Linked DNA regions of Tunturibacter psychrotolerans. The main gene of each other region encodes a partner of the protein of the gene in region 2 in a complex. Links are inferred from orthologs where the notes say so. Each region holds a gene or a part of one and is shown on either strand. Other genes may lie near its edges. The genes, in order: hfq and RBB77_RS18420.

Evidence for each region.
Region 1: the proteins of RBB77_RS18420 (region 2) and hfq are in contact, whole or in part, in a crystal structure (PDB 3VU3), measured with the Escherichia coli proteins. The link is inferred for Tunturibacter psychrotolerans from one-to-one orthologs.

What each region holds. Positions count from the first base shown.
Region 1 is NZ_CP132942.1:2,163,004-2,167,742, reverse strand. Bases 1,781-4,739 are described here. They hold hfq (RNA chaperone Hfq), read right to left. Parts: upstream 3,443-4,739; coding sequence 3,119-3,442; downstream 1,781-3,118. Other genes in these bases: RBB77_RS08990 (DegT/DnrJ/EryC1/StrS family aminotransferase), read left to right, coding at 3,695-4,739; hflX (GTPase HflX), read right to left, coding at 1,781-3,085. Outside these bases: atpH (ATP synthase F1 subunit delta), read right to left, coding at 1-106; RBB77_RS09010 (ATP synthase F0 subunit B), read right to left, coding at 106-828; RBB77_RS09005 (F0F1 ATP synthase subunit B family protein), read right to left, coding at 825-1,292; more of hflX, read right to left, coding at 1,661-1,780. UniProt on the Escherichia coli protein: RNA chaperone that binds small regulatory RNA (sRNAs) and mRNAs to facilitate mRNA translational regulation in response to envelope stress, environmental stress and changes in metabolite concentrations.
Region 2 is NZ_CP132942.1:4,367,267-4,374,201, forward strand. Bases 1,690-4,656 are described here. They hold RBB77_RS18420 (catalase), read right to left. Parts: upstream 4,244-4,656; coding sequence 2,135-4,243; downstream 1,690-2,134. Other genes in these bases: RBB77_RS18415 (hypothetical protein), read right to left, coding at 1,690-1,972. Outside these bases: RBB77_RS18410 (alpha-amylase family glycosyl hydrolase), read left to right, coding at 1-421; more of RBB77_RS18415, read right to left, coding at 1,124-1,689; RBB77_RS18425 (sensor histidine kinase), read left to right, coding at 4,802-5,353; RBB77_RS18430 (DUF4142 domain-containing protein), read right to left, coding at 5,587-6,096; RBB77_RS18435 (DNA topoisomerase IB), read left to right, coding at 6,366-6,935.

The DNA.
Region 1 (4,739 bases), 2.2 Mb from region 2 along the record:
TCCCACTAAAATCGCCGAGCTGTTGTTCCGCCACGGCGGCATTCAGATTGGCGGAAGCCGCCACCGAGGCAAACGCGTGAGCGTACCGCAAGGAAAGGACCGACATCAGTTTTGTCCTTTCTTCGAGTCGCCACCTGCAAGCCGTTGGGCAAAACTCTGTACCAACAGCCGGTCGGTCTCCGCCGTCACCACCAACTTATGCGCTGCCTGCTCAATGGCAAGCTCTGCTGCGTACTGCTGAATCTGACGCTGCGCCAGCGCCGTCGCAGCAGCAATCTCCTGCTCCGCCGTCGCCAGAATCTTCTGCTTTTCCTCTTCCACGCTCGCAGTAATGCGCTGCTCGTCAAGCGTGGAATCCTTCTCTGCCTGGGCTCGCATTGCCGCAATCTGACCGTCCAGCTTGCTCAACCGATCTTCCACGCTGCGCAATCTAGCATTGGCATCTTCGGTCGCCGTTCGCGCATCCACCAATTGCTTCTGGATCGCCGTGCTTCGATCGCGGAACGTCTTGGGCAAAGTTTTCGCCAGGAACCAGCCAACGAGTGCCGCCAGAACTACAAAATTCGCAACCGTAAACGCGGTAGCCGCCTGCTCCGCGTTCAAGCCAGCTTTTGCACCTAACGCACGAACGGCTGTTGAATGAAGATACTTGTCGTTCTCATCTTCTTCTTGCTTGCCCTGCTCCGACGACACGTTCTCAGACGCATCATGTCCGGCATCCACCTTGGTAGCGCCCGAGTCCTGCGCCCTCAGATGGCACACCGGCAGGAACAACAAACCCATCAGGATTGCGGCTGGCAGTAGCCGCTTCACAAAAGAAATCTTCACTGCGCCACCTCCGTCGCCCGCACATCGGCTGGAAGCAACGCACTAACAATGCGCGAGCTCAACTCCTCGCTCATTCCTGCGATTTGGAGTCGAGCCTCATGCGCACTCTGCTCAATCTCCACCTTGGCTCCGCTAACGCGATCGTGCATGTGCTGACGCGCCTGGGCCAAGGCTGCTTCCCGCTCCAAGTTCCACTGCTTCAGCCTCTTATCGCGCATCTGAAATATCTCGGCCCTGGCGTTGCGCAACTTTTCTTCGTAAGCCGCAGTGTCAGCCTCAGCCGCTGCAATCGCTCTGCGCGCCTGTTCAATCGCACCTGAGGTACGAGCACGCCGCTCAGCCAGCACACGATCCAATGGTCGTCGAACCAGCAATCCATAAGCTGCCACTAGCAAAATAAACAGAACAATAGTCGGCACAGAGCCGAGCACAAGTTCACCGAGTTGATTCAGTATCTGATCCATGAATGGGGTCGGCCGGGGCCGCTTGGAAGTCCTGTAGTGAGCGGTCTCACACCGCTACCGTGTTCCAGAAAATACTGGCGCAGGCGCTGCATGTTAGTTCGAGGTACACCTAGTTTTAGCAAAGCGATTACAACAGTGTCAACCAAGTATCTGATGAATATCGCCCACGTTGAACGATATTCGCGCAATTGCCGTAGCCCAGCCTCAGTGCAGATAATTTCAACTTCCCTTTGACTTCCTGAACCAAAGGACTAGACTGACAAGTACCACCTGGACCCTAAGATCTGGGTCACATAGGTCGCGTGATTGGGGACACCACCTCCGCTCCCCATCAGGCGGCCTATGCTAGTTAAGAGGCTTTTCTGGGCTCAACGAACCTTTTCACGAAATCTCCTAAACCTGTTCAGCAACGAAGCCGGCCCTCGTGCCGTAACAAAGGCCAGATTTCCCTCAAAGCGCTTCCCTTCGACGACAGCTCCAGCTTCCAGCGCAGCCAACACCGCCCCCTCCGACTGAGGCAGGCGAAACTGCATCTCAACCAGCGGATCCACTACCAACGCCGCATCGATCGCTGCCATCAAATGATCGAGCCCCAGCTTCTTCAGGCCAGATACGGCCACGCTTCCGGGCGCTCCCATGGGCATACCTTCGTGGTCCCCGACCAGGTCGATCTTGTTCAGCACCTCAATCACGGGTTTCTTCGAAACATCCAGTTCGGCGAGCACCTTCTCGACCTGCGTCTTCTGTTCTTCCACCATCGGACTTGACGCATCGCGAATATGCAGCAGAAGTTCCGCTCGCTCCACCTCCTCCAGCGTCGCCCGGAAGCTGGTCACCAGCGTGTGTGGCAGGTTACGAATAAATCCCACCGTATCCGAGAGCAAAATCTTCCTTCGCGAAGGGAGTGTCAACTGCCTAAGCTTAGGATCGAGCGTCGCAAACATCCGTGACGACTCCAACACCCCCGCCTCGGTCAACGCATTGAAGAGCGTGCTCTTGCCCGCGTTGGTATAGCCCACCAACGCAACCACCTGCACCGGCACCGCCTCTCTTCGCTGCCTCTGCTGCCGGCGAATTCGCCGCACCGACTCCAGTTGCTCTTTCACGTGATCGATCCGCAGATTGATCTTCCGTCGATCCGTCTCTAGCTGCGTTTCACCTGGCCCGCGTGTACCGATACCACCGCCCAACTGGGACATCGCCTTGCCGCGTCCAGCCAGCCGGGGCAGCTGATACTCCAGTTGCGCCAACTCCACCTGCAGTTGGCCCTCTCGCGTCCGTGCATGTCTTGCAAAGATATCCAGAATCAACTGCGTTCGATCAATCACTCGGCACGGCAACTTCGCCTCAAGGTTTCGCAACTGCGACGGCGAAAGATCATGATCGAACAGCACCAGATCTGCCCCCGTCGAGGCAATCACGCCATCGATCTCCTCAAGCTTTCCGTGCCCTACCAGTGTCGCCGGATCGGGCCTCGGCCGACGCTGGATGAGGGTGGCTGCGACTTCGGCGCCCGCGCTCCTCGCAAGCTCTTCAAACTCTGCGAGCGAAGCATCAAAGTCGAGGTCCGCGGCACCTTTCGGGGCAGAAACAGAATCACCACCCTCCAATGCGGTCCCAGCCGAAACCGCCGCTGCAGTCTTTGCCAGCCGCGCCGCCACTGTCAGCTTTCGCCGCTCACCGGTAAACTCCACAGCCACCAACACTGCACGTTCCGCCTGCGACAGACCTCCCCGCGCCTGGCGTGCCGCTGCCTCTTGCGCTTCGACCAGACTGCGTCTCGTGGGCTTCACTCCACCGATCTTCGCACCTTCAGTTGTCAACGGCTAACGGCCTTGGGTCCCTGTCGCTTCTTGTACTGGCGCGCCAGTAGCCGGAGCCGAACCTACCGACGCCCGCACTTCTGGCTTCACGTCGGTCCGCACATCGCCATGTACTCCCGCGCGTCCACTCACTACAGTCGAGATCGCATGTTTGAAGATCAGTTGCTCCTGGCTGTTGTTCTCCAGCAGCACGGAGTATTTATCGAACGACCGAATCTTCCCCGTTAGCTTCACGCCACTTACCAGGTAAATCGTGATCGGACTCTTGTCTTTTCGCACTGTGTTGAGAAAAGTATCCTGAATGTTCTGTGCCGGCTTTGATTCCATGGGGCCGATCTCCTTTGTCCAAAAATGTTCATACTGCAATGAGCGTTTGCCGTGACCCATCGGCTTTAGAACAAAACTCAGCGCATCCAACGGCTAAGCCTAAAGCCAAGACTGTCAACAATACGAGCATCCACGGCAATAATCAAATTGCCTCGCCACATTGTAGAGACGAACGCAATACTTCGTTAGACGCATTGCAATGCAGAATGAAAGTCTGGCGCTGTCCCCACAGCTACATACGAGCGATATACCATGGCAAATGTGACCCTCCGTAACTCGCAACCCGTTCCAATGCTTGACTTCTCCCGCCAGTTCGCTACCCTCCGGCAGGAAATACTGAACTCCATCGAAGCTGTATGCGCCTCGCAGCACTTTATCCTCGGCCCCCAGGTCACCAGCTTCGAGCTCGCTGCAGCCGTCGTCTGTGCCGTGCCCCACGCCATCGGCTGCGCTAGCGGCACGGATGCCATCTGGCTCGCCCTGGCCGCTGCCAACGTCGGCCCCGGCGACGCCGTCATCACAACCCCCTTCAGCTTCTTCGCCACGGTCAGCGCTATCCTCCGTTGCGGCGCAACACCTCTGTTAGCTGACATTGACCCCACTACATTCAACCTCTCCCCGGTCTCGGTGGAAGAGCTTTTACATTCCAGCCCAACCAAAAACATCAGGGCCGTCCTCCCCGTCCACCTCTACGGCCAGTGCGCCGACTGGGACCAATTCACCACGCTGAAACAAAGTCACGACCTCCTCCTCATCGAAGACGCCGCGCAGGCCTTCGGAGCCACATGGAACGGAGTCCCCGCAGGAGCCCTCGGCGATGCCGCCGCCTTCAGCTTCTATCCCACTAAAAATCTAAGCGCCATGGGAGACGCCGGCCTCGTCACCACTACGTCCGCCGCGATTGACGACCACGCCCGCATCCTCCGCGCCCACGGCATGCGCCGCCGGTACTATCACGAGGAGATCGGCTGGAACTCCCGCCTTGACTCCATTCAGGCTGCCGTCCTCGAGGTCAAACTCCGCTACCTGCCCAAGTGGAACCAGCAGCGCCGCGAGCACGCTCTCTTCTACGATCAACTCCTCCGCAAAGCGAACCTCACTGCCGACACGGCAAAGGAAGGAGTCGTCCTCCCCATCACCGACCCGCGCGCCGGACACGTGTTTCATCAATACGTCATCCGCGCTCCCCGCCGCGACGAACTCCGCAGCTACCTAACAGAACAAAAAATCGGCAGCGAGATCTACTACCCTGTCCCCCTGCACCTGCAAACCAGCCTGGCTCACCTTGGCTACAAGC
Region 2 (6,935 bases):
CGATCCGGAGCGAACCCCCATGCGATGGGACGGTTCCCTTCTGGCCGGGTTTACCTGCGGCAAACCATGGCTGCCTCTCGGAGGCGATCACACGTTCGTCAACGTCGCTTCACAGGAGCAAGAGGAATCATCCCTCCTGAATCTCTATCGCAAGCTAATCGCCCTTCGCCGCATGTATCCGATGCTGGTGAGTGGCGAAATGCTTTCCGTTGTTGCTGACGAGAACCTGTTGCGCTATGAGCGCCGCGGCGTGGGGAAGCGTTTCCTAGTCTTGTTGAACTTGGGCAATGACTCAGTTCAGGCAAAGACAGAAGCTGGGACAGTCATCGCCTCGATCCGTTCCGATCGGGAGGGAGAGCAGGTTGATTCCTTGGTCGAACTTGAAGACTCAGAGGGGTTAATGATCGAGCTCGCTCGCTAGGGATACCGATGCCATCGCTCTAGGTGAAGGAGGAGTTTTCGGCAAAGGAGAAGGCAAAGAAAACCGACAAATCCACCGCTACCGGGAAGACTAAGAAAGCGGCTTAGTTTTCCTCGCCAGCAAAACCGGAGGCCCCCGAAATGGCCACCTCCGGTTTTGTTTATTGCCGACAAATTTAGGACGACATAACGGTCCGCAGAACTCACGAGTGCCGCTAAAACGCTGTCAAGCGATCTTGACTCGGCCAGCCTGTAAACACATGGTCTCTACTTGCTCCGGAGTCAGTTCTACAGCCTCACAACAGACATCAACACCTGGCTGTTTTCCTGCCTCTCTCGCCGCTTCTAAAAGACGGAGAGTCTGAAAAGGTGCCATCTGGGCAGCTCGAACTGTTGCGCCGAATACTTTGTCATTAAGATGAAGAGCAGAGACGGCGGAAGAATCCCGGGCCACCCCTGTGACTCGAAGATACCCGTCTCCAGTCATCTGGAAGGCAAGCCGATAAAGCATTTCATGAGCCTATCACTTTCCCGCATGGGCCAAAGCTGCTCGCCAAAGGCGATGTTAATGACTGAATAATGCAATCAGTAAGACGATTGGGATCGGGACGCCTAATAACAAGAGCAAGATAGAACGCATTGAAATTCTCCCCATCTATGGTTGCGTAGCAATTGAATACTTTCTCAGAGCGCCGGTTCGTTCTTATACGGTGACCACATTGTCGCGTTGCCTGCCTCCGATGGTCGCGGAAAAGCTTGCACAAAATGCTCCAATAAGGAGGGCCAAGAATATCCATAAAAGCGTATGGGCCGTCGCTTTACGAGCCGCCTCTACACTTTGCTGGGCATTGGAGAACACATCCGAGACCCGTTTATCTGCCTCAGTTTGAGGCAGGCCCGTTCTCGCGGAAACCAGTTGATCGAGATAGGATTTATCCGCCGTCGTGAAATCCCCCTGCGCGAGCGCATGAGCAAAAATAGCTCCCGCCTCTACTGAGGCGGCCGCATTCGTCGCATCCGGTTTGCTCGCATCCATGCGAAAGAGAGTGTCGACGAAATAGGCATTGGGGTCGAGGCCTTCGGCTCGAGATTGACCGCTTTTAGTTGGATTCGTCGGAGACGAACCCGAACCGATCATGGTTGTAGCAGCTGTGGCCAAAAATGCAACGGTGATCACGAACGCTGTCGCCCACGCGAGAAAACCATGGGCAGTATCTCTGAAATAGACCTCGTCGTTATGAATACTGGCCCATTTGGTCCTCAAGCGTCCGGCCAAATAGCCACCCATCGCAGAACTCAGTATCTCCATGACGATCAGCCAAATGATCGCTGATTTGCCGACAGTAGACGCCGAAATACCGGAGCCGGAGTAGGGAGACACAGAGGACAAGCCCAGGCCTGTACCCAACGCGAGAAGAATGAGCGACAGAGCAGCCGTCGCAAAGGCGCCCGCAATCACCGCTGACCAGGAGACTCCGGAGGAGTGCGCTTCGTTACGTTCGAAGTGACTCGAATAGGAATTGAAAGGCTTTTCAGTTAATACCTGTTCCATGGAGTTGCCGCCCTTTTTGTTCTGACACTGGTTACAAACTGCTACATCTGATGCTCAAGAGCACCCGGGTCGTTTGCTCAGGGGTCACATATAGTGAACCCATATAGTGAACCCAGTTTTCCTGAATCCGCCAAAGTGAGCAATCCTGATCGAGGTCCGTTGTTAAAAGACGGTGCGTACGGACGGCTCGCGTTTCCAAATTCTCCCCAGAGCGGCCCGCTCTAGAAAGGCACTGCTTGTTGCACCTCGATTCACTATAAGAACGCCTTCGTCGGCAATCACGCCCGCTTTGTCGAGAAGAGGTTGGGCCTCCGCTGTCGCTCCGATCACTTTCAGGTGAGCGAATCCGTCATGCACGAAAGCAACGGCCGCAGCTTCATTTGAAAGCGTCTCTGCACCCTCGCCGGAAAGTGCCAGGAAGATGCAGTCGAAGAGTACGGACGGCCCCCCAGCCAACTGGAAATCGGCAGGGATCACCGTTCCGTCCTTGGCCTTCGCTCCCCCAATCTTCGGGGCAATCACCTTGACGTTACAGCCTTGCTTGGCTGCAGCCTTTCTCAGGTTCGCAACGATTGTCGCGTCGCTGCCATCGGCGACGAGACAGCCGATCAAACTGCCCTCCAGAGACTTCTTCGCCTTCTTCAAAATACTGAGAGCTGAAGATGGAGGTAGGTCCTCTCGTGCCGGGACTGTTGTAGCGACCTTGGTTACCTTGCCCGGCATTCCAAGCCCGTCTGCGACCCTTCGCGCGATTCCCATGTCGACGTTGGCGAGCTGGCCTAGCGTGCGTTCGCGTATCGCCACGGTTTCGACCTTACTTAGCTCAAAGATGAACGCCGAGACGATATGGTTTTGTTCTGTTTCGGTTTGGGAGAAGAAGAACTGACGCGCCTGGCTAAAATGATCTGCGAAAAGCTCGGGCCGAATCCTCAACTTGTCCCCTTCAACATGCTCCTTCGTAGAGATAAAACCTAGTTGTGAATCCTCGCGAGCAGTATTGGCCTCAAGCGAACTCGGGGAATACGACACGCGGCCCGCAGGGACCTCGAATTGCATGTGTCCGTCGCGCTGAAAGTTCATCATGGGGCATTTAGGAGCATTGATAGGCAACTGCGCGAAATTGGGGCCTCCCAAACGAGACAGCTGAGTATCGAGATAAGAAAAATTTCGACCTTGGAGGAGCGGATCGTTGGAGAAATCGATTCCCGGAACGACATTTTGGGTCATGAATGCGACCTGCTCGGTCTCCGAGAAATAATTGGTCGGATTGCGGTCCAACACCATGCGACCGATCACGCGAAGGGGTATTTGCTCTTCGGGTATGAGCTTCGTTGCGTCCAAGACATCGAATTCGAATTTCTCTACGAACTTCTCGTCAAACAACTGAACTGCCAACTCCCATTCCGGGAAATTGCCCTCATTGATGGAGTTCCAAAGGTCGCGACGGTGGTAGTCAGGATCGCCACCGCTGATTTTGAGGGCTTCATCCCAGACCACGGACTGGAGCCCGAATTTGGGCCGCCAGTGGAATTTGACGAACGTGCTTTTACCTGCCGCGTTGAGAAGACGAAAGGTGTGCACCCCAAACCCTTCCATATTCCGAAAGGAACGGGGGATCGCGCGGTCTGACATGATCCACATCAACATATTGGTGCTCTCAGGGGTAAGAGAGACAAAATCCCAGAATGTGTCGTGCGCAGTTTGCGCTTGTGGGAATCCCCGATCTGGCTCCTGCTTCGCAGCATGGATGAGATCCGGAAACTTGATCGCGTCTTGAATGAAGAAGACCGGGATGTTGTTCCCCACCAGGTCCCAGTTGCCTTCCTTCGTATAGAGCTTTACTGCAAATCCGCGCACATCGCGCGCCATATCGGAGGAACCGGCGTTTCCGGCCACGGTCGAGAAACGCACAAATACTGAAGTTCTTTCTCCGACTTTGCTGAGCACTCGAGCCTTGGAGAACTTCTCTAAGGATTCCGTAAGTTCAAAGAAGCCGTGGGCTGCCGCGCCCCGCGCATGGACAATGCGCTCCGGAATACGCTCATGATCAAAGTGGTTGATCTTCTCCCGAAGAACAAAGTCTTCCAGTAGCACCGGGCCAGGTCGTGAAGTAGCGGATGCCTTGAGCGAGTTTTCATCGTCCGAAATAGCTTGCCCCTGCTGGGTAGTCAGTTGGGGATGGGTTCCACCTGCACGTTGGTGTAATTCTCCGCCGTTCCCTGTTTCGTCGCGGTCCTTTTTGACCGGCGCATGGTTCGTTGTCTTTTTCACGATTTTCCCCTTGTATACCGGACCGTCGACGCAGAAAGGGATTCTCGCAGTGCGAAGCTAAGTACCGATGAATGTAGGATGCGAGACGAGCATGAAGTGTGCCCGCTGAAACTCTTAAGTTTTCGCTGCATAGACCTTCGATCGGGGCTGCCTTCATGAAACGGGAAATTGTGCCCGAGGCCGGCTGGTCCAGAACTGGATTTGCCTGTTTGGTGGATGAACGAGGACGAGTTTATTTAGCCGTTCCATTTCGTTTTCATCCGGTCGTTCATGACATCCAACTTTATCCAGTTCAACGTAGTCAGAGAGTAGAAGGCTTTAGTGCGCACGGAGCACTGACATTGCACCGGAGCGTCAATGGACATGACGAATGAGCAGACACTGCGAGAACGACTCAATTAGGCCGAACGAGCGCTAGAAAGAAGTGAGCGCCTTGCGGTCGCCAGCCGCTACGCGGGGGCGATCATGCATGAAGTCAACAATCCCCTTGAGGCGATTACAAATCTTGTTTATCTCACCAAGATTCAAAAGGGTGACCCAAGGCAAGTGTTCGAAAACATGCTCGTCATCGAGGAGCAATTGGCAACGCTCGGTCGAGTCACGAGCCAGGCCCTAACATTCCATCGAGAACATGCGGAAGCGAAAGAATTTGATCTAGTCGATATCGCGGAGTCCGCTCTCCGATTGCACGCGGATAAGCTCGCAAGACACCAAATCAGCGTTGATCGGCAGTTCCAAGGACCTGCGAAAGCAACTGTTTTTGGGAGCGAGATATTGCAGGTATTGTCGAATCTGATCCTGAACGCAGTGGATGCTCTCCCACGTGGCCAAGGGAGAATCTCAGTCCGGGTAAAGAGCAGGGGCCAATCAGTTCACATCCTTGTTTCTGACAACGGCGAAGGTATCGCAGACGAGTTCTCATCTCGTCTATTCGAACCCTACGTCACGAGCAAAATATCGGGTACCGGACTTGGACTCTGGCTTTCGCACAGAATTGTCTCGAAACATCGAGGGACACTGCGTTTTCGGTTTTCGCGAAAACAAGGTAGGTCGGGTACCTCCTTTCGCATCTCTCTGCCATTGGCGCAGCTGGCGCAGAGGAATGTATGAACAACCGCCCCGTCTTCTGTTGAGTCGCTTTTACTTTGTCTCGATCAATTTGCCTTCTGTGGTGATGGTGGCAACTTGCCTATTCGATAGCCGTGGGCAACTTAGGTGCGCAGGTGGCCCATGTGGGCCCCATTCTAGGGGAAGACACTCCCCACTAACTTCGTCGCGCGGAAGCATAAGAAAGCCCTCCTAGTGATAAGAGGGCTTCCGCTATGTCAGCGAAACGGCCGACGTCATAATTTCTTCTCAAGGTCATACGCCATGTTCTTGTGTGCAGCAACGGCCGTTTTTCCTTGAAGCACGACCGCTTGGAATTTCATGTCTTTTGTATCTTTCGCCTCTTTTGTGAAGGCGCTTAATGCCTTGGAGTGATCGCTCACCATTTGTTTCATATACTCCTTATCGAAGTCATTTCCCGAGAGTTTATTCAGTTTGTCTATCTCTTTCTGAGTATCGGCATCCGGACCGCTGGGAGGCGTCAAACCCCATGATTCAGCGAACGGCTTCATGCTTGCCGTCATCTTCGTATGCTCGGCAATCATCTTCTGCGCGAAGGCCTTAACGGCGGCATTGGTCGATTTCTCATCCGCGAGCTTGGCAAGTGCAATCTCATTTTGGTCCGATTGGGCTGCCATTGCCAAAAACTTTTTGTCGTCGTCAGTGGCGGCTTTTGCTTTTAGGGGCGCTAGAACTGCGGCAAATCCTAGGACTGCGCAGAAAATTATTTGACTTGTGTGTTTCATGTTTTCTCCAGTTGGCGGCGAGACCGAACGACAGTTCGATCATGAGTTCATTGTGTAAGAGGCGGTCCCACTTCTGAACGTTGCACCGTTGTGGCACATACTTTGCGATGGAGTGGCTGGGGCAACCCGCTATTGTGGCTAGATCAATTCGGGCCCTTTACCATTGTTAGTAAGCGGTCGGTTGATTAAACCCTTGTTCGGGTTGGATTCAGCCCTCTGCGGATACAAACTCTGCATCCAATTGTCAGTTTCAGAGGCGGGGAATTCCTTTGGCCAAGACAATGCCGCACTTAGAGATCGTCACCGACCCAGTTGAATCGGCGAAAAGCGCAGGTCTGCGCTATGTTTCCGACGCTAAGCCCGGGATCACGCGCAAGCGATGGAGGAAAGGGTTTCGCTACTTCGACGCGGAGGGAGCGCAAGTACGCGAGTTAGAGACTCTCGCTCGTATCAAGTCATTGGTCATACCTCCCGCTTGGACTGATGTGTGGATTTGTACTAACCCGAAGGGACATTTGCAGGCTACCGGACGAGATGCCAGGGGGCGGAAGCAGAGCCGATATCACCCGCGCTGGCGCGAGGTACGGGATGAGACCAAGTACGAACGCATGATGGCTTTTGGGGTAGCCCTCCCGACGATTCGCGACCGCGTCGAACAGGACCTTGCTAGACCGGCTCTTCCACGAGAGAAAATCCTGGCAGCAATCGTGCGTCTGATGGAAACCACCCTGATTCGGGTCGGGAATATCGAGTATGCAAAACAAAACCAATCCTATGGATTGACTACGATGCGGGGCAAACATGTCCGAGTCGACGGATCCACTATCACCTTCAAATTT